One region of the Stenotrophomonas maltophilia genome, then DNA from elsewhere that is predicted to be linked to it. Evidence: riboswitches for the same ligand, from Rfam matches in the RefSeq annotation. Region 1 holds a riboswitch; the other holds the start of a gene.

Region 1 (10,648 bases):
GTACTGAGTACGACCTTTGCACGGCGACCGGTGCCGCTGCCTGCGGCGAGCGCACGGATACTGGCTCCGGCGTGGCCGTTGCCACCACTCGCGTTGATGGCCCGGTTGCTGCTGGGGCAGTGGCGGACGCGCGCGAACCTGCGTGAGCTGGGCCTGGCAATCATGCAGGTGCCGGCCGCAACCCTGCGCCAACGTGCTGCGACGACGCTGCAGGTGGACGTTCGTGCACTGCTGCCGGAACTCGTGTTGCCGACGCTATGCCTGCATGCCCGGCAGGACCGCCTGCTGTGGCCGCCCAGTGTGGCCGAGCTGCAGGCACTGTTGCCCGATGCCCGCCATGTGTCGCTGGAGGGACCACATCTGCTGCTGCAGGCCCGCGCTGATGCAGCGGCAGCCGAAGTTGCCGCGTGGGTGCGGGCGCTGCCACCCTGAACGCGGCTCTCAGCCGCGGGCGCGGGTACGTGCCGCTTTCTTCGCCGCCACCTTGCGCACGGTCTTCTTTGCCGCACGGGTCTTCGCTGCCTTCTTCGCGGCAGCACTACGCGAGGCGGGAGTGCTGGCCTTCTTGGCCACCGTCTTCCTTGTTGCCTTCTTCGTGGCTGTCTTGCGGGCCGGTGCCTTCTTCGCCGTCGTTGTCTTCGCAGCGGCCTTGCTGGCGGCCTTTTTCGCTGGTGCCTTCTTCGCTACCTTGCGACCACTGCCACTGCGCTTGCCGCCACCATCCTGCTTGTTCACGGTGGCCCAGGCGATGCGTTCGGCAGTGCTTTCGCTGGCACCACGCTCGCGCTCGCTGTCCTCGATGTGCTCGGCCTGGCGCTTCTGCTTTTCGGTATAGGTGGACTTGTCACCGCGGGGCATGACCGGTCTCCGGCAGGAACTGGCCCCACGGTGGGCCTGGCAGCGTTAAGCGCAAGTCCCGCAAGGGTGATCGCATCGGCAAGGGGCCTCGGCTATGCTTGCCGCATGCGAGTCGAGCCCGCCGACATCGAAGCCCTGTTCGACGCCATCCCGGATGTGCTGTTCTTCATCAAGGATCTTCAGGGGCGTTACACACACGTCAACCAGACCATGCTGCGGCGGCTGGGCCTGCGCGCGCGCAAGGACGTGATCGGGCGCACGGCGGCCGAAATCTACCCGACCGGCCTCAGTGCGGACTACGTCGATCAGGACGCCCGCGTGCTGTCCGGTGAGGTCATCGAGAACCTGATGGAGCTGCACCTGTTCGCCAACCGCGAACCGGGCTGGTGCCTGACCTGCAAGCGCCCGCTGGTGGTCGATGGGGCCATCGAGGGGCTGATCGGCATTTCCCGCGACCTTGGCCAGAAGGACAGCCTGGGTACCCAGTACGAACAGCTGCGGCTGGCACTGGCCCACCTCAACGCGCACTACGCCGAGAACGTGCGCATGCAGACCCTGCTGGACATCACCGGCTTTTCGCTGTCCAAGCTGGAGCGCAGCTTCCGCAAGGTGTTCCAGATGACCCCGCAGCAGGTGCTGACCCGGCTGCGGATCCAGATGGCCATGCACCTGCTGCACGGTGACGAGAGCATCGCCAGCATCGGCCAGGCCTGTGGTTTCAGCGACCAGAGCGCCTTCACCCGCAAGTTCAAGGCTGAAACCGGTTTCTCGCCGCGCGCCTACCGCGCCCGTATCGGCGGCAACGTCGGCGAGCCCGCACTGGCCTGAGCCGCCTGCTGCGCTGTGCCTATCCCCGCGGGCATGGGATAGGGTAAGGTGTCGCCCCTGTAGCCCGCCGCCAGCCCCGCCGATGCCCAACTCGATTCCGACCGCTTCGCCGTCCCGCCTCGGACATTCGCTCAAGCCCCGCCAGCTGATCATGATGGGCCTGGGCAGCGCCATCGGCGCCGGCCTGTTCCTCGGCTCGGGCGTGGGTGTGCAGGCGGCCGGTCCGGCGGTGCTGGTGTCGTATCTGGTCGCCGGCGCGCTGGTGATCATCGTGATGAACGCACTGGGCGAAATGGCGGCGGCCAAACCGACCAGTGGCGCGTTCTCTGTCTATGCCGCCGATGCCATGGGGGCGACCGCCGGTGCCACCGTGGGCTGGCTGTGGTGGGTGCAGCTGGTGATCGTGATCGCTGCCGAGGCGGTGGGGGCGGCCGGTCTGCTGGCCACCGTCTGGCCAGCAGTACCTGTACCGATGGCGGCGCTGGCCTTCATGCTGTTCTTCACCGCGATCAACCTGCTGGGGGTGAAGAACTTCGGCGAGTTCGAATTCTGGTTCGCCATCCTCAAGGTCGCGGCGATCCTGGCCTTCATCGCCATCGGCGTGGCGCTGCTGATGGGCTGGCTGCCGCAGGTGACCTCGCCGGGCCTGAGCAACTTCACCGAACACGGCGGCTTTGCACCGAAGGGCCTGGCCGGTATCGGTGCCGCGCTGCTGGTGGTGGTGTTCGCCTTCGGTGGTACCGAGATCGTGGCCGTCGCTGCCGCCGAGACCGAAGACCCCGAACGCAGCATTGCCCGTGCCATCCGCACCGTCGCCTGGCGCATCCTGGTGTTCTACATCGGCTCGCTGAGCGTGATCATCGCCGTAGTGCCGTGGACCAGCGAGGCGCTGAAGTCGCCGTTCGCTGCGGTGCTCGATATCGCCCGTATCCCGGGTGCGGGCACCGCCATCACCCTGATCGCGGTGATCGCGCTGCTGTCAGCGCTCAATGCCAATCTCTACGGCGCCTCGCGCATGATGTATTCGCTGGCACAGCGTCGTGAAGCGCCGGCGGTGCTGGGCTGGACCGATCCGCGCCAGGTGCCGGTCATCGCCGTGCTGGCCAGCGTTCTGTTCGGTTTCGCCGCCACGGTGATGGAGCTGCTGTTCCCGGACCGGGTGCTGCCGGTGCTGCTGAACATCGTCGGTTCCACCTGCCTGCTGGTGTGGACACTGTCGCTGGTCTCGCAGCTGGTGCTGCGCCGCCGCGCGGATCGCCTGGGCACCCGCCTGCCGTTCCGCATGGCCGGTTTCCCGTGGCTGACGGTGTGCGCGCTGGCGATCCTGGCGTTGATCTTCGGCCTGCTGCTGAGCGAGTCGCATACCCGCCTGCAGTTCCTGTCGATGGTGGCGCTGACCGCCACCATCGCCGCCGGCAGCGCCATCGCCCGGCGCATGCGCGAGGCGTGACTGAAGCTGCCGGCCAGCGGCCGGCACTACCACGGGGGCTGCACATCCGCCGTGCCATCCTGATCGTGTGGGCCGTCAGCGGCCCGTTGACCAGGAGTACCGCATGCTGCGCAGTCGCCCCTTCCTGATGTTCACCGGCCAGGCCGAGGCCGCCCTGGCCCTGTACGCCGAGGCCTTCGCCGATTTCCGCCTGCTGGCAATGCAGCGCCATCCGGACGGCGCCGGTGCCGGCGTGCCCGGGCAGGTCCGCCAGGCCATTTTCCTGCTCGGTGGCACCCACTACCTGTGCTTCGACAGCCTGGACGTGCACGATTTCACCTTCTCGCCGTCGATCTCGCTGTTCGTGGAGTGCTCCGGCGCCGAACAGTTCGAGCGTGCCGCGCGCGTGCTGGGCGAGGGCGGTCACTGGTTGATGCCGGTGGGCGATTACGATTTCAGCAACCGCTACGGCTGGGTGCAGGACCGCTTCGGGGTGTCGTGGCAGTTGAGCCTGGGGCAGATGCCGGATCCGTGATCGGATTGTTGTGGGTGTGGATCTTGGTCCATGAGCCCTTATGAAAACGGCCCGCTTGCGCGGGCCGTTCTCATTTCCGATGGATCGCAGGCTTACGCCTCGACTTCATCATCCTTGTAGGCGTCGACCGGGATGCAGGCGCACATCACGTTCTTGTCGCCGTACACGTTGTCGACGCGTGCCACCGGCGGCCAGTACTTGCTCTGCTTCAGGCTGGCCAGCGGGAAGGCGGCCAGTTCGCGCGGGTAGGCGTGGGTCCACTCGCTGGCGGTCACCGCGGTGGCGGTGTGCGGCGCGTTCTTCAGCGGGTTGTCCTCGCGGTCCAGGCGGCCGTCTTCGATCGCGGTGATTTCCTCGCGGATCTGGATCATCGCGCTGATGAAGCGATCCAGTTCGTGCAGCGATTCGCTCTCGGTCGGCTCGACCATCAGCGTACCTGCCACCGGGAAGCTCAGGGTCGGGGCATGGAAGCCGAAGTCGATCAGGCGCTTGGCCACGTCCTCGGCGCCGATGCCGCTGGTCTTCTCCAGCGGACGTACGTCGAGGATGCACTCATGCGCCACCAGGCCATTGCGGCCGGTATACAGGGTCTTGAAGTGCGGGGCCAGGCGCTTGGCGATGTAGTTGGCGTTGAGCTGCGCGACCTGGGTGGCCTTGCGCAGGCCTTCGCGGCCCATCATCGCGATGTACATCCAGCTGATCGGCAGGATCGAGGCGCTGCCGAAGCTGGCCGCGCTGACCATGCCGACCGGGCCGTTGTCACCCAGCTTGCCCGGCAGGAACGGGGCCAGATGCTCCTTGACGGCGCACGGGCCGACGCCGGGGCCGCCGCCGCCGTGCGGGATGCAGAAGGTCTTGTGCAGGTTCAGGTGCGAAACGTCCGACCCCCACTTGCCCGGCTTGGCCACGCCGACCAGGGCGTTCATGTTGGCGCCGTCGGTGTACACCTGGCCGCCGTGCTGGTGGATGATCTCGCAGATCTCGACCACTTCCTCCTCGAACACGCCATGCGTGGACGGGTAGGTCATCATGATCGCGGCCAGGCGGTCGCTGTACTTCTCGGCGTTGAGGCGGATGTCCTCGACGTCGACGTTGCCGTTGGCATCGGTCTTGGTGACCACGACCTTCATGCCGCACATCTGTGCCGAGGCCGGGTTGGTGCCGTGCGCCGAGTCCGGGATCAGGCAGATGTCGCGGTGGCCTTCACCGCGCGAGCGGTGGTAGGCGCGGATCGCCAGCAGCCCGGCGTACTCGCCCTGTGCGCCGGAATTCGGCTGCACGCTGACCGCGTCGTAGCCGGTGCATTCGACCAGCATCGCTTCCAGCGTGTCGATCAGTTCCTTGTAACCCAGCGCCTGGTCGGCCGGCACCAGCGGGTGGATCTGCGAGAACTCCGGCCAGGTCACCGGGATCATCTCGGCGGTGGCGTTGAGCTTCATCGTGCACGAGCCCAGCGGGATCATCGTGCGGTCCATCGCCAGGTCCTTGTCGGCCAGCGAGCGCAGGTAGCGCAGCAGCTCGTGCTCGCTGTGGTGGGTGTTGAACACCGGGTGGGTCAGGAATCCAGACTGGCGCAGCAGGCCGGCCGGCAGCGCGTCGGCGGTGCTGGCATCCAGCGCGTCGACGTCCAGCGCGGCGCCGAACACGGCAGCCACGGCAACGATGTCGGCGCGGGTGGTGGTTTCGTCCAGGCTGATGCCGACCGAGTCGCTGTCGATCGCGCGCAGGTTGTAGCCGGCGGCGCGGGCCTTGGCGTGGATCTCATCGGCGTGCACGCCGGTGACATGCAGGGTGTCGAAGAAGTCGCCACCGACCTGCACGCCGGCACTGCGCAGCGCTGCGGCCAGGATCGAGGCCAGGCGATGGGTGCGGCGGGCAATGCGGGTCAGGCCTTCCGGGCCGTGGTAAACGGCGTACATCGAGGCCATCACCGCCAGCAGCACCTGCGCGGTACAGATGTTGGAGGTAGCCTTCTCGCGGCGGATGTGCTGCTCGCGGGTCTGCAGGGTCAGGCGGTAGGCCGGGTTGCCCTGGGCATCGACCGAAACGCCGATCAGCCGGCCCGGCATCGAGCGCTTGTAGGCGTCACGGCAGGCCATGAAGGCGGCGTGCGGGCCACCGAAGCCGAACGGCACGCCGAAACGCTGGCTGTTGCCGACCACGATGTCCGCGCCCCATTCGCCCGGGGCGGCCAGCAGGGTCAGGGCCAGCAGGTCGGTGGCCACGGCCACCAGGCCGCCGCGTGCGTGCACGGCATCGACCAGCGCCTTGTAGTCGCCCACCTGGCCGAAGGTATCCGGGTACTGCAGCAGCAGGCCGAAGGCTTCCGCTTCCAGCGCTTCGGCCGGGGTGCCGACGCGCAGCACGATGCCCATCGGCTCGGCGCGCGTACGCAGCAGTTCCAGCGTCTGCGGATGCACGGCGTCGTGCACGAAGAAAGTATCCGACTTGGACTTGGCCGAACGCTTGGCCAGGGTCATCGCTTCAGCAGCTGCGGTGGCTTCGTCCAGCAGCGAGGCGTTGGCGATTTCCATGCCGGTCAGGTCGGCGCACAGGGTCTGGAAGTTGATCAGCGCTTCCATGCGGCCCTGCGAGATTTCCGCTTGGTACGGGGTGTAGGCGGTGTACCAGGCCGGGTTTTCCAGGATGTTGCGCAGGATCACGTTCGGCGTGTGGGTACCGTAGTAGCCCTGGCCGATGAAGCTGCGCAGCACGGTGTTCTTGTCGGCGATCGCACGGATCTTCGCCAGTGCCTGCACTTCGGTCATCGACTCCGGCAGCGCCAGCGGCGCCGGCGACTTGATCTTGGCCGGCACGATGGCATCGGTCATCGCATCCAGCGACGCGTGGCCGACGACATCGAGCATCTGCGCGATCTCGGCGTCGTTGGGGCCGATGTGGCGCTCGACGAACGCATTGTGGTGCTCGAGCTCACGCAGGGAAGGGGTGTTCTGGGACATGGCGAAGGATCCGTCAGGAAAGGGCACACGCACGGGCACAAGCCGCCGGTCGGCGGTCTGCGGGGCGCCCCTCTGTCCTTTTGCCTGAGAGTTTAAAAGTGCGGCGGACCGCAGCTTCGTGCCCCTTCGGCGCCGGATCGAACCGGTCTCTCCAGAGTTGTGTTACGGGTGGTATCGGGCCTGAGCGATTACGGGCGTTGCGCCTTCGGCAGCGGTGTTCCGCTTCTCCCACCGTGTTGCCCGCTGATTATAGCCCGTTGCGGGCGCGGCGGCCGCCTCCGCGCCAGGTCACCGCGCCTGAATGGCCGATGGCCCGGTCGTGCGTTTTGTGCAGTGCTGCATGGCGTCGGGTGCAATCCCCGCCTATGATGGGCGGATACCCGAATTCATCTGGCGCCGTCCCCGTTGCAGCGGGACCGGCGCCCGCCGTGCGTGCCCCGCATGGCCCTGCCGGACGCTTCCTCCATGACCGCTGCCGTTGCTCCCTCCACTCGCCGCATGGCCCTGCTGCTTGCCGGCCTGGCCATGTTCGGCCCGTTCTCGATCGACACCATTTTCCCCGCGTTCCCGCAGCTGGCCCAGCGCCTGGCAGTGGACGAGGTGGCGGTGCAGCAGACCATCAGCGTGTACCTGCTGTTCTACGGCCTGATGAGCCTGGCGCACGGCCCGCTGTCCGATGCCTGGGGCCGCAAGCGGGTGATCCTGGGCGGCCTGGTGGTGTTCGTCGGCGCCTCGGTCGGCTGTGCGCTGTCCACCGACCTGACGACGCTGCTGGCGTTCCGCGCGCTGCAGGGCCTGTCTGCGGGTGTCGGCATGATTGTCGGCCGCGCGGTGATCCGCGACCTGTACCACGGCCACGATGCGCAGCGGCTGATGAGCCAGGTGTCGATGCTGTTCGGCATCGCCCCGGCGATCGCACCGATCATCGGCGGCTGGATCCTGCTCAGTGGCGCCGGCTGGCCGCTGATCTTCTGGTTCCTGGTGGTGTTCGGGCTGGTGCTGCTGGCGGCCACCGCGCGCTTCCTGCCGGAAACCCACCCGGTCGAGGCACGGGTACCGCTGTCGCCGCGCGTGCTGCTGCGTGACTATGTGCGCATCGGCTTCAACCCGCGCTTCCTGCGCCTGGCGCTGGCCGGCAGCATCGGTTTCGGCGGCATCTTCCTGTACATCTCCTCGGCACCGGTGTTCGTGATGCAGCACCTGCATCTGGGCGAGGGCGGCTTCGCCTGGCTGTTCATTCCCACCATCGGCGGCATGACCACCGGCTCGTTCCTGTCCGGGCGCATGGCCGGGCACACCACGCCCACACGCCAGGTCGCCATCGGTTTCAGCCTGTGCGCGCTGTCGGCGCTGCTGAATGTCGGCTACGTGGCGCTGTCGCCGCAGTTCGTGCTGCCGTGGGCGGTGCTGCCGATCTTCCTGGGCGGCATGGGCATGTCGCTGATCTTCCCGATCCTGGCCCTGGCGGTGCTGGACATGTACCCGCACCAGCGTGGCCTGGCATCGTCCCTGCAGGCCTTCGTGCAGCTGATGATCAGCACGGTGGTGGCTGGCGTGGTGTCGCCGCTGCTCAGTGCCAGCCCGCTGCACCTGGCACTGGGCCAGGCTGCGTTCTTCGGCGCCGGATTCGTGTTCTGGTACTGGGAGCACCAGCGCGAGCGCGCGGCGCAGGCAGTCTGCACGGGCCATTGAGCAGTGCGCAGGGGTAGTGCGGGCCGCGCTGTCTCCAACGCTTGCGGCCAGGAACGACCGGACTAGGCTGGGGACTCCAGCCAGCCGGTGCGTGGATGCACGACAGCCAGCCGATCCGATGTCGTTGCATGAGGTTCCCCCATGGCTGCGCAGCAGACCTATCGCCTGTTCGAGGTGGCGCTGAAGGAGCGCCGCGTTCTTTCCCCTTCCCTTGACCGCATGGTGTTCACCGGTGCCGACGTGGCACGGATGAAGACCGAAGGCCCGGACCAGCGCATCAAGGTGTTCTTCCCCTTGCCCGGCCAGGACGTGCCGCAGGTCCCCAGCGGTGAAGACTGGTATCCACGCTATCGCGCGCTGCCGGACGACCAGCGCCCGCCGATGCGCACCTACACCATCCGCCAGCTGCGTGCCGAGCAGGGCGAGGTCGACGTTGATTTCGTGCTGCATGGTGAAACCGGGCCGGCCTCGCGCTGGGCCATCCGCGCGCGGCCGGGCGACCGCGTAGTGCTGCTGGCCCCCGATGCGGACTGTGCCGACAGCAGCGAAGGCTGGGAATGGAAGCCGCCGGCGGGTGTCGGCCAGGTGCTGCTGGTGGCGGATGAAACCGCGCTACCGGCGGTAGCCGGCATTCTCGAGGAACTGGCCGCGCTGGCCGATCCGCCACGCACGCTGGCGCTGCTGGAGGTCGCCCAGGCCGGGGATGCGGTGCCGTTGAAGGCCCCGGACACGGCCGAGCTGGTCTGGCTGCCACGCGGGCAGGCGGCCTACGGACAGCCTCTGTTGCAGGCGGTGCAGGCGCGCCTGGCAGCGGCCTCGAGCGTGGCCGCAGGCGACGAGCTGGAAGAGATCGACATTGACGCGCAGATCCTGTGGGAGCAGGCCGATGCCAGCGTGGCCGGGCCGCTGTATGCCTGGGTGGCAGGCGAGGCGGGGTCGGTGATGGCGGTCCGTCGCCATCTGGTCCGCGACTGCGGGCTGGACCGCCGCGCGATCACCTTCATGGGCTACTGGCGGCACGGCAAAGTGCTGGACTGAGGGGTGTGAAGCGGTGCTGCGGGCGGGGTGCGCTATCCTTGCGCCCCCCTTTCGCAGCGGTACCGCACCATGTCCACCAGCTCCAAGACCCGCCGCGACCAGCGCCGTCGCCAGGAAAAGCAGGCCGCCAACAAGGCCGCTGCCCAGGCCTCGCCGGTGGAGCCGCATGCGGAACTGCGCGATGCGCAGCGCACCCTGCTGGCCGGTGTCGTGCGCCGCGACGGCGAATGGGTGCTGGGCATGGATGGCCGCATTGCCGGCCACAGCGAAAGCGCCGCACAGGTGCTGGCGCTGATCATGCAGGCCGGTGAGCTGCACGAACGCAATGGCACGCCGGTGCGCCTGATGTACTCCGACGCGCTGCGCGATGCCGCACAGGCCGAAGCCAGGGAGAAGGGCCAGACCTTCGAGGAATTCAAGGCCGAGTTGGCCGCTGCGATGGCGGCCAAGAAGAACAGCTGATCGCTGTTGCGGTAGAGCCGGCCGCTGGCCGGCTGCCAGACGCATTTCCACCGTGCAGTTGCCGGCCAGCGGCCGGCACTACCGGAAAGGGGCGGATCCTCGCGGACCCGCCCCTTCTTTCATTTTGCCGCCGGGGCCGCGTTGGCCTGCCAGCCGCACATCTGGCCTTCGTTCTGCTGCTTCAGCCACTCGTTGACCGGCGTGAAGTACTCGATCATCGGGCCGGCATCGAGCTTGTCGGTACCGGTCAGCTCCTTCAACGTGGCCTGCCACGGCTGGCTGGCACCCTTGCTCAGCATCGCCCAGTACTTCTGGCCGGCTTCCTTGTTGCCGTAGAAGGTGCACTCATGCAGCGGGCCCTTGTAGCCCGACGCGTCGCACAGGCCCTTGTAGAACTGGAACTGCAGGATGCGCGCCAGGAAGTAGCGGGTGTAGGGGGTGTTGCCCGGCACGTGGTACTTCGCGCCCGGGTCGAAGAACTCTTCGCCACGGGTGCTGGCCGGGGCCACGCCCTGGTACTTGGCCTTCAGGTCCCACCACGCCTTGTTGTAGTTGTCGGCGGTGATCGAACCGTCGAATACGCCCCAGCGCCAACGGTCGATCATCAGGCCGAACGGCAGGAACGACACACCGGACAGCGCCATGCGCATCTGGTTGTTGATGACCGCCTCGCGGCTCTCTGTCGGCGCGTCGACCAGGCCGATCGAGCTGAGGTACTTGGGCGTCATCGCCAGCACGATGGTGTCGCCGATCGCTTCATGGAAGCCATCGTTGGCACCGCCCTGGAACAGCGGCGGCAGCGGGTTGTAGGCCAGGTCGTAATAGATGTGGCCCAGCTCGTGGTAG
Region 2 (10,648 bases), 680 kb from region 1:
TGAGTTTGCCGTAGCCGTAGTTGCGCGGGTCGAACGACGCCTGGTTGCCGATCTGGCTGCCGACCGGGCCGAGGTGCGACCAGCCATCCTCGCCCTCGGCCGCGGACACCGCGCGGCGCAGCATCTTCACCAGCCGCGTGTCGCTGCGCATTTCCGCACCGCTCTTGCGCGGGCGCACATCGTCGTTGGCCACCGACTCGTTCGATGCCTGTTCGCTCGATGCCTGTTCGGTATCCGGCACGCTGGCATGGGTCTGGCCCAGCGCTTCCAGGTAGGTGAATTTCGAGCACGCATTGACGAAGGGTTCCGGCGTCTTCTTCTCGCCGAAGCCATAGACCTTCACGCCATCGGTCAGCAGGCGCATCACCATCGGGGTGAAGTCGGCATCGCTGGACACGATGGCGAAACCATCGAGGTTGCGCGCGTACAGCAGGTCCATGGCATCGATCACCATCGCCATGTCCGAGGCATTCTTGCCCTTGCTGTAGGCGAACTGCTGGATCGGGCGGATCGCATATTCGTGCAGCACCGCTTCCCAGCCTTTCAACCGCGGGCTTTTCCAGTTGCCATAGGCGCGGCGCACGTTGGCCACGCCGTAGCGGGCGACTTCGGCCAGGACCTCGTCGATCTTCGAGGCCGGCGCGTTGTCGGCGTCGATCAACAGGGCGATGCGCTTTTCCGGTTCGCTCATGGACTCCTCGCGGGCGGTTGCCTGAACCCGAGTATCGCCGATCCACGCGGGCGCTGACGTGACAGGCGGTCGCCGTGAGAAGATGCCAGGCGCTTCCCCCAATGCCCCCACTGGAGTGAGTCGATGAGTCGTGAGCGCGTTCCCCACCTGGTCGTTGTCGGCGGCGGTTTTGCCGGACTCTGGGCCACCCGTGCCCTGGCCCGCGAGCGCATGCGCATCACCCTGGTCGACCGCCGCAACCATCATCTGTTCCAGCCGCTGTTGTACCAGGTGGCCACCGCGGGCCTGTCCGCGCCGGATATCGCCGCACCGCTGCGCCACATCCTCGGCCACCAGCGCAATGTGGAAGTCCGCCTGGGCGAAGTGGTGGCCATCGACAAGCAGGCCCGGCAGATCCGCATGGCCGATGGCAGCACGCTGGACTACGACAGCCTGCTGCTGGCCACCGGCGCCACCCACGCCTACTTCGGCAACGACCAATGGGCCGATGATGCGCCCGGCCTGAAGACGCTGGACGATGCCATCGCGCTGCGCCGCAAGCTGCTGCTGGCCTTCGAACGTGCCGAGGCCGAACCGGACCCGGCAAAGAAAGCGGCGTGGCTGAGCTTTGCCATCGTTGGCGGTGGACCCACCGGCGTCGAACTGGCCGGCACCCTGGCCGAAATCGCGCGGCATACGCTGCGCAATGAATTCCGCCACATCGACCCGGCCAGCGCCAAGGTGCGGCTGGTCGAAGCAGGCCCACGCGTGCTGTCCTCGTTCCCGGAAGTACTTTCGTTGAAGGCGCGCCGGCAGCTGGAAAAGCTCGGCGTGGAAGTGCTGACCGGTACCCCGGTGAGCGACATCGACAGCCAGGGTTTCAAGCTCGGCGATCAGTTCGTGCCGGCACGCACCGTGGTCTGGGCCGCCGGCGTTGCCGCTTCACCGCTGGCGCGCACGCTGGAGGTGCCGCTGGACCGCGCCGGACGCGTGCAGGTGCAACCGGACCTGACCCTGCCCGGTCATCCCGAGCTGTTCGTGGCCGGCGACCTGGCCGCGCTGAACCAGGCCAACGGCAAGCCGGTACCCGGTGTGGCGCCCGCGGCCAAGCAGATGGGCAAGTACGTGGCCGAGGTCATCCGCGCGCGCCTGCACGGCAAGCCCGAACCCGGTCCGTTCAAGTACGCCGACTACGGCAATCTGGCCACCATCGGCCGCATGGCCGCCATCGTGCACCTGGGCAGACTGCAGCTGTCGGGCATCCTGGCCTGGTGGTTCTGGCTGGCCGCGCACGTGTTCTTCCTGATCGGTTTCCGCAACCGCATCGTGGTACTGCTGAACTGGGCCGTGGCGTACTGGAGCTACCAGCGCAGTGCGCGCATCATCTTCGGCGATGACCAGGACGACCGACGGCCGAGGCGCTAGGTCCCGGGCCCCGGTGGCCTTCACGCACGGGCTGCTAGCGTAAGCCGGTCGCTCATGGAATGAAGCCGCATGGATCTGCTGAAATGGTTGCCCGCCGTGGTCGCAGCCGCCCTGCTCTCGGGCTGTCCTGCGGGGCAGTCGCAGGCGGAAGTCTCCGCCCCCTCGCCAGCGCCCTCTCCGCGCCTGTCACCCGGTACCTACTCGACCGAGCGAGGATGGGGACAGCTGCTGCTGCAGGCACGCCCTGGCAGCACGTCGCTGCAGTTCCATCTGGAGACTGAATCCTCCGGCGCCGGATGCAGCCTGGCGGGCACGCTCGGCGACGATCTGCAGTCCGTCGCGGTGGATCCCGCACCCGGCGCAGCGCAATGCCTGCTCACGATGCAACCTACCGCCCAGGGCGTCGAGGTCGGTACGCGCACGGCCGATGCCTGCGCCGCCTACTGCGGCAGCAACGGTGGGTTCAAGGGCCACTACCTTGCGGTGAGCGACCGTTGCATGACGGACAACGTTGCCGCCGCGTTGCGCCAGGCGGCTGCAAAGACCGCGCCGTATTCCGCCGCCGGCACCGCCAGCACGCTGGAATCGCTCCAGGCATCCTGCGCGGATACGCTTCCATTGAGCACGATCGCCGACATCAGGCTGGCGATCGCTTCGGCCCAGCATGACGCGGGAAACAACGCGGCCTGCCAGGCCGCACTGTCGCCCTATGCCGAAGACGCCGCGCGCAGCGATGACGAACTTGCAGACGGGATGTCACCGGCTGCAGCGGACGAGTACGTCGGCCTCATCGCATCCGTGCGCGAAGCGCTGAAGATGTGTGGACGCACCGCCAACGGCAAGGAGAACAGCCCATGAGCACCGCACCGCAGGATCGTCCGCAGCTCAGCGATGCGCAGCTGCGCACACTGGCCTACTTCGCCATCGGCGTGGCGTCCGAGGGCAGCAACGCCGGCCGCAACGTGGCCTACCAGCTGTCCTTTGCCGGCAACATCAGCGGCAATGTCATGACGCCGGTGGGCAACAGTGGTTTTTCCATCGGCACGCTGCAGACCGATCTGGGCCAGCACCCGGAGGTGGCGACCCAGCTGGTGGACGCCTATCAGCGCTGGGCGCGCCAGCAGCAGCCCTCGCTGGAGCTTGATGCACGCCAGCGGCAGCAGACGGTTTCCGACCTGCAGCGCGATGGCGACGGCATCAGGGCACAGAATGGGCGCGCATTGGATGGGACCGTCCGCGGACATCTGAACACCTTCCTTGCATCCAGCGACGGCGTTGCGTTCGTGCATGCACACGATGTCAGCCAGGTCGACCGACTGCTCCGCCACGGCGATGGCCGCCGGGATCCTGGCGGCGCGATGCAGCAGCTGCGCGGCACGGACCTGTACCAGCATGCGTCGCTGGATGACCAGGCCAAGCTTGCCACCATGCTGATGAAGCTGGAGAACCAGGCAGGGTTGAGCCGCTATCCTGGCGTTCTGCGGTCGATTGCCAGCGGCGATCTGGCCAGCGTGGATGACGTCAAGACACGGATCGACGGCATGCTTCCCAACCGCGTCGTACGCGGCAGGGAACAGCCCGACTACCTGGAAAGCGGCGTGGAGCACGCCCTGAAGGGCACCGAGGTCTTCAACCGGTTGCGAGCCGCAGGGCCAGGCAATCCGATGCGCGATGTGTTCGCCGGTGTCTCCGCCGACCCGCTGGCCAGCCCGGTGGCGCTGGCTGCCGATCGCGTACACCCCGAGGCCCTGCATCGCTACGAAGTGGTCAAGACCCTGTTCCTGCAGAACACCGAGGCACCGGCCTACCTCGATGCCCTGCAGCACGGGCGCTCACATGCCTGGGGCCGCCCGCAGGCGGCCGGCAGCTCGCCGGCCACCGCCGGCCTGTACGCCTCCGGCGATGATCTGGTGATCTGGAACCGGGACGGTCGCGGCCACGCTTTCATCGATGGCCAGTGGTCCACCGTGCCGCGTGCGGAACTGCATCGCCAGCAGAATGCCGACGGCTCCATCGACCTCAACCGCGCCCCGCGCAACGGGATGCCCGAACAGCTGCTGCACGTCGAACCCGCACAACCGGAGCGACGGCGTGCCGCGCTTTCCGACCCGCTGCTGCAACAGGCCGAGGAGGCGGTGCGGCGCCTGGAGGACAGCCGGGCCCAGCCTTTCGGCGAAAACGCGCAACGCCTTGCAGCCAGCTCGACCTGCCTGGCCCGCGAGGCCGGGCTGACACGCATCGACCATGTCGTGCTGGGCGCCTCGCCTTCGCAGGATGGCAGGGCGGAAACGCTCTTCGTCGTGCAGGGCGATCCGTCCGACCCGGCCCATCTCAGGGCACAGATGCCGGCCGCGCAGGCATTTGCCACCCCCGTGGACACGTCATTGGCGCAGTTGCAGACGATGAATGACGCACACCGACAGACCGATGCGCGCTCCCGGCAGGAGGAGCTGGATCACCAGAGCACCCTGTCCCAGCAGGCCCGGTCAGTCTGATCCGCGCCCATGCAACGGTCGGGGCGGGCAGTACCCTTCGGCCCGCGCCGTGCCGGCGATCTGCCGTGACGACCAGTGCCGGGTGATCCAGATGGTCAGTGCTGCCGAGCTCAGGTGCCAGCGCAGCATGCTGTGGCGTGGATGGTGGCCGAGGTGGACGCGTGCGATCCAGGAGGCTTCGAGCTCGACATCCGGCACGTTCACCTTCGTATTCACCCCCACGTGGCGCGCCGTGAATCGCCATGGATCCATCGGTACGTGGTGGGCATAGGTCGCAGCACCACACGCGCCGCCGCTCCGCGCGGAATCGACGGGTTGCGGCCGGCCCTCGGCCGCGACCAATCCCAGCAGATACAGCAGGCCCGGCAGCAGGGCCAGGAAGGTCAACAGCAGAAACAGCGCGATCCACGCCCGGCCCGCCGCACGCATCGGTCACTGCGCCTTCGGCTTCGGGTACCACAACGCGTTGACGATGACCCAGCGCTGCTCGAAGCGCCCCATGTGGAAGTAGTCGACGAACCACGGTGTTTCCAGCCGCACCGAGGCGGCGTTGCCGGTCACATCCAGTACCGTGCAGCGGCGGTCCCATTGCTCCTTCGGGGTCTTCAGCGCGCCCTGCTTCGTCAGTGAGACCAGTTCTTCCTTGGACATCCGGCGCAGTCCAAGGCGCTCATCGGGTGTATCACCGAGGACCGCGCGCTTGGCCAGGTCCGGGTGCAGGGACCGGGCGACGCGCTGTGGGTCCGCCTCCAGCTGGCCGTCGACGTAGTCATGGCAGGTGGCTTCGATGGCCGCGATGGTGGCCGGGTCGGCGGCGGGGCTTGTGGCTGCGGAAAGGGCGAACAGCAGGGCGATCGTGGACATCCGGGTCTCCGGCGCTGAGGGCTGGGCGATCATGGCACGTGCAAGCCGCATCCAGGCATGGCGTGGACCTACCGTAGAGCCGAGCCCATGCCCGGGTCCTGCAACGGGCAGACGGAACAGCAGCCGAGCGCGGGCTCGGCTACAGAAGTCCAGCGTCCAGGGCCTGCAGCCAGGCCAGCTTGCGTTCGCGCGGCTGCTGCTTGAGTTGCCATTCGGCGCGCGAGGCGGCGGAACGGTCCGGGTATTCGCGCACGGCCAGCACGCGCAGTGGCGGCCGCGACCGTGTGTAGCGCGCGCCCTTGCCCGCCTGGTGGGCGGCGAAGCGTGCGTCCACGTCGGTGCTGATACCTGCGTAATAGCTGCCATCGCGGCATTCGAGCAGGTACAGGAACCACGGGCGGGGGGACGGGGCCATGCCGGGATTATGCCGTGCTGCACTGCAGCGGATATACTGGCGGCCGAATGCAGGAGAGAGGCGCCGCGCTGGCGCCCGCCGAAGGCGCAGGCTCCCATGATCGCTCAGGCCGGTGGGCTGGAATCCCACCAACCATGCATTCGACTCGCCGAGCTGGAGAGAGGTCACCGGGCATGCCCGGGACGATCCGCCGAAGGGGCACGCGGCCCACGCCGCTGAACTCTCAGGCAAAAGGACAGCGGGAGCGGCACCGGTCATCGTCATCCCGTCATTGCGCAGGCAGTGGCGGTAGTCGCGCATGGCCGGCCCCACCGCGCCCGGAGCCTGCCCCATGCTGCTGTCCATCATCTACCTGATCGCCATTTCCGCTGAAGCCATGACCGGCGCGCTGTCCGCCGGCCGCCGCCGCATGGACCTTTTCGGCGTGGTCATGATCGCCTGCGTCACCGCCCTTGGTGGTGGTTCGCTGCGCGACATCCTGCTCGGCCACTACCCGCTGGGCTGGGTGAAGCATCCCGAGTACCTGGGCTTCACCGTGTGCGCGGCGCTGATCGCTACCTGGGTGGCGCGCTGGATGCACCACTTCCGCCGCACCTTCCTGGTGCTGGACGGGCTGGGCCTGATCGCCTTCACCCTGATCGGCTGCTCGATCGCACGCGAGGCCGGCCATGCCACGCCCATCGTACTGATTGCCGGCATGCTGACCGGTGCGTTCGGTGGCGTGCTCCGCGACATACTCTGCAACGAAGTACCGCTGATCTTCCAGAAGGAGCTGTACGCGATCATCGCGCTGCTGACCGGCGCGGCGTACCTGTTGCTGCTGCACTGGGGCGTGGCCGACGCCACCGCGATCCTGTGCTGCCTCGGCGGCGGCTTCGCCCTGCGCCTGCTGGCAATCCACTACCGCTGGGAAATGCCGAAGTTCGTCTATCACGACGAAGTGCATTGATGGTTTGACGGTGGTGCCGGCCGCTGGCCGGCAACACTGCATACGCCCGCAGATTCCAGCAGGTTGCCGGCCAGCGGCCGGCACCACCGATTGCGTTGCATGACCAAGGTCACGCGGCGACGGTTCGCGTAAACCGCTACCATTGGCACCCCGTCGCACGCGCGACGGCATCCAGCCACGCCGCGCCCGCGGCCCCGCCAGACACTCCCTCCCCGCTGCCCGTGGTGCCCGTGAACGCGCCGACGGGCCCGCATGTCCCTGCGCGCGCAGGGCGCAGGATGCCCCATGTCTGTCGCCGAAAATTCCCGCTTCCGCCGTGCCCGCTCGTTGTGGGCGGTGCTGGCCCTTGCCCTCGTCGCCGTTCTGGCGTGGTGGCTGTGGCCCCGGAACGACGCCGGCAGCCGCGACGATGCACCGGGCAAGACGGTGCCGGTACGCGTGGCGCGCGCCAGTGCCGAGCCGCTGGTGCTGCGCCTGAAGGCGGTCGGTACGGTCACCCCGCTGCACAGCGTGGTGGTGCGCAGCCGCGTGGATGGCGAACTGCTGCGCCTGCACTTCCAGGAAGGGCAGCAGGTGAACGCCGGCGACCTGCTGGCGCAGATCGACCCACGCCCGTATGAAGTGAAGCTGGCGCAGGCCCAGGGCACCCAGCAGCAGAACCTGGCCGAGCTGGAAAACGCCGAACGGCAGCTGCAGCGCTACCGCGAACTGCAGAAGCAGAACTACGTGTCCGGGCAGGAACTGAGCGACCAGCAGAGCAAAGTGCGCCAGCTGCAGGGCCGCCGGCTCAGCGACCAGGCGTCTGTTGATGAAGCACGCCTGCAGCTGCAGTACACCCGCATCACCGCGCCGGTCAGTGGCCGCGTCGGGCTGCGGCGGTTGGACGTGGGCAACCTGGTACGCGCCAGCGATGCCGAAGGCCTGGTGACACTGGCGCAGACTGCACCGATCAGCGTGCTGTTCACCGTGCCCGAACCCGAGCTGCCTGCACTGCTCGATGCCGTGCAGGCGCAACCGTCGCTGGCGGTGGAAACCTGGGACCGCGAAGAACGCCGGCAGCTGGCGCGCGGCTCGCTGTCCAGCCTCGACAACCGCATCGATACCACCACCGGCACGCTGAAGCTGCGTGCGCACTTCGACAACCACGATCTGGCGCTGTTTCCCAACCAGTTCGTCAACGTACGCCTGCAGCTGGGCGAGCAGCCCGCCCTGCTGATTCCCGATGCCGCCGTACAGTTCGGCAGCCAGGGCAACTACGTGCATGTCGTCGGCAAGGACAACACGGCGCAGCGGCGCGTGGTAGTGCTCGGCCCTGCCGATGACGGCCGCGTGGCCGTGCGTTCGGGCTTGGCCGCAGGTGACCAGGTGGTGATCGAAGGCATCGACGGACTGGAAGACGGCACGGCGGTGGAGATCATCGCCGGGGAGGCCGCGACCAAGGCCGGCGCATGAACCTCTCGCGTCCGTTCATCCTCAGGCCTGTCGCCACCACGCTGCTGATGGTGGCGCTGCTGCTGTCCGGCGTGCTGGCCTATCGCCTGCTGCCGGTGGCTGCACTGCCACAGGTCGACTACCCGATCATCCAGATCACCACGCTGTACCCCGGTGCCAGCCCGGAACTGACCACACGCACGATCACTGCGCCGCTGGAGCGCCAGCTCGGGCAGATTCCCGGCCTGAAGCAGTTGTCGTCGACCAGTTCCGGCGGTGCGTCGGTGATCACCCTGCAGTTCGGACTGGAGGTGTCGCTGGGCGTAGCCGAACAGGACGTGCAGGCCGCGATCAACGCCGCCGGTAGCTTCCTGCCCGGCGACCTGCCCGTGCCGCCGGTCTACCGCAAGGTCAATCCGGCCGATACGCCGATCCTGACCCTGGCGGTGACCTCGCAGGGCCTGTCGCTGCCGCAGGTGCATGACCTGGTGGATACGCGCATCGCGCAGCGCCTGGCGCAGCTGCCCGGTGTCGGCCTGGTCAGCCTGGCCGGTGGCCAGCGCCCTGCCGTGCGTATCCAGGTCAATCCGGCGGCACTGGCCGCCAACGGCCTGGGCATGGACCACATCCGCACCGCCATCGCCGCGGCCAACGTCAACCTGCCCAAGGGCAGCTTCGACGGCCCGATCCGCGCGGTGATGCTCGATGCCAATGACCAGATGCGCAGCGTGGATGAGTACCGTGCACTGGTGCTGGCCTGGCGCGACGGCGCGCCGCTGCGGCTGGGCGACGTGGCCACCATCACCGATGGCGCCGAGAACCGCCAGCTGGCGGCGTGGAGCGGCACCACCCCGGCAGTGCTGGTGAACATCCAGCGCCAGCCCGGTGCAAACGTGATCGCCGTGGTCGAACAGGTGCGTACGCTGCTGCCGCAGCTGCAGGCTACGCTGCCGGCCGGCGTGCAGATGAACGTGCTGAGCGACCGCACCGAATCGATCCGCGCGTCGGTGCGCGGCGTGCAGAAGGAACTGGTGCTGGCCATCGGCCTGGTGGTGTTGGTCACGTGGGTATTCCTGCGCAACCTGCCGGCCACACTCATTCCCAGCGTCGCGGTACCGCTGTCGCTGATCGGTACCTTCGCAGTGATGCTGCTGGCCGGCTATTCACTCAACAACCTCACGCTGATGGCGCTGACCATCGCTACCGGCTTCGTGGTGGACGACGCCATCGTGATGCTGGAGAACATTGCCCGCCATCTGGAAGAAGGTGAAAGCCCGCGCGAAGGCGCGCTGAAGGGGGCGGCCGAGATCGGCTTCACCCTGGTGTCGCTGACCGTTTCACTGATCGCGGTGCTGATCCCGCTGCTGTTCATGGCCGACCTGGTGGGCGCGCTGTTCCATGAATTCGCAGTGACACTGGCGGTAGCCATCGGCATCTCGCTGCTGGTCTCGCTGACGCTGACGCCGATGCTGTGCGCGCGGTTCCTGAAGCCGCACGCGAAGACCGCGCATGCGCCCGATGTGTTCGACCGCATCATCGCCCTCTACGACCGACAACTGCGCTGGGTGCTGCAGCGCCAGCCGCTGATGCTGCTGGCCACCGTTGCCACGCTGGCACTCACCGTGGCGCTGTACTTCGCCGTGCCCAAGGGCTTCTTCCCGGTGCAGGATGCCGGCCTGGTGCAGGGCATCAGCGAAGCGCCGCAGGCCATCTCGTTCCAGGCCATGCGCGAGCGCCAGCAGGCGCTGGCCGCCACCATCGAAGCGGACCCGGCGGTGGCCAGCGTGTCCTCGTACATCGGCGTGGACGGCAACAACGCCACGCTCAATACCGGACGCCTGCTGATCGAACTGAAACCGCATGGCGACCGCGATGGCGCCGCCGTGGTGATGGAACGGCTGCAGCAGCGCGTATCGAAGATTCCCGGCATCACCCTGTACCTGCAGCCGGTGCAGGAGCTGGGCATCGAAGACCGCATCAGCCGCAACCAGTACCAGTTCACCCTGACCACGCCGGAGCAGCAGACGCTGGAAACCTGGACGCCGAAGCTGCTGCAGGCGCTGCGCCAGCAGCCGGCATTGCGCGATGTGGCCAGCGACCTGCAGATGCAGGGCCGGCAGGCGCGGGTGAACATCGACCGCGATGCCGCCGCACGCCTGAATGTCAGCGTCGAAGCCGTGGCCGATGCGCTGTACGACGCCTACGGGCAGCGTCAGATCTCCACCATCTTCACCCAGGCCAGCCAGTACCGCGTGGTGCTGGAAGCCGATCCGTCGCGCCAACCCGGGCCCGATGCCATCAGCGGCCTGCGCGTGCGCAACAGCGACGGGCAGACCGTGCCGCTGGGTGCGGTGGCACGCGTGGATCTGGGCCCGACCGCCCTGCTGCGCAACCATGTC

Evidence for each region. Region 1 has a riboswitch for glycine ahead of gcvP (aminomethyl-transferring glycine dehydrogenase). Riboswitches for the same ligand answer to the same signal wherever they lie in the genome.
Region 2: another riboswitch for glycine. It lies ahead of EZ304_RS08860 (trimeric intracellular cation channel family protein); the one in region 1 lies ahead of gcvP (aminomethyl-transferring glycine dehydrogenase).

The regions. Positions count from the first base shown of each region.
Region 1 covers NZ_CP037858.1:1,263,438-1,274,085, reverse strand. The annotation lists gene EZ304_RS05895 (alpha/beta hydrolase) at 1-432, shown strand, start outside; gene EZ304_RS05890 (hypothetical protein) at 442-858, opposite strand; gene EZ304_RS05885 (helix-turn-helix transcriptional regulator) at 964-1,686, shown strand; gene EZ304_RS05880 (amino acid permease) at 1,769-3,136, shown strand; gene EZ304_RS05875 (VOC family protein) at 3,240-3,650, shown strand; gene gcvP (aminomethyl-transferring glycine dehydrogenase) at 3,743-6,610, opposite strand; glycine riboswitch at 6,673-6,775, opposite strand; gene EZ304_RS05865 (multidrug effflux MFS transporter) at 7,076-8,302, shown strand; gene EZ304_RS05860 (siderophore-interacting protein) at 8,444-9,340, shown strand; gene EZ304_RS05855 (hypothetical protein) at 9,410-9,802, shown strand; gene EZ304_RS05850 (M2 family metallopeptidase) at 9,922-10,648, opposite strand, start outside.
Region 2 covers NZ_CP037858.1:1,946,553-1,957,200, forward strand. The annotation lists gene EZ304_RS08825 (NYN domain-containing protein) at 1-691, opposite strand, end outside; gene EZ304_RS08830 (NAD(P)/FAD-dependent oxidoreductase) at 815-2,095, shown strand; gene EZ304_RS08835 (hypothetical protein) at 2,165-2,953, shown strand; gene EZ304_RS08840 (XVIPCD domain-containing protein) at 2,950-4,590, shown strand; gene EZ304_RS08845 (hypothetical protein) at 4,582-5,019, opposite strand; gene EZ304_RS08850 (nuclear transport factor 2 family protein) at 5,023-5,454, opposite strand; gene EZ304_RS08855 (GIY-YIG nuclease family protein) at 5,594-5,869, opposite strand; glycine riboswitch at 5,910-5,999, shown strand; glycine riboswitch at 6,013-6,116, shown strand; gene EZ304_RS08860 (trimeric intracellular cation channel family protein) at 6,201-6,818, shown strand; gene EZ304_RS08865 (MdtA/MuxA family multidrug efflux RND transporter periplasmic adaptor subunit) at 7,104-8,270, shown strand; gene EZ304_RS08870 (multidrug efflux RND transporter permease subunit) at 8,267-10,648, shown strand, end outside.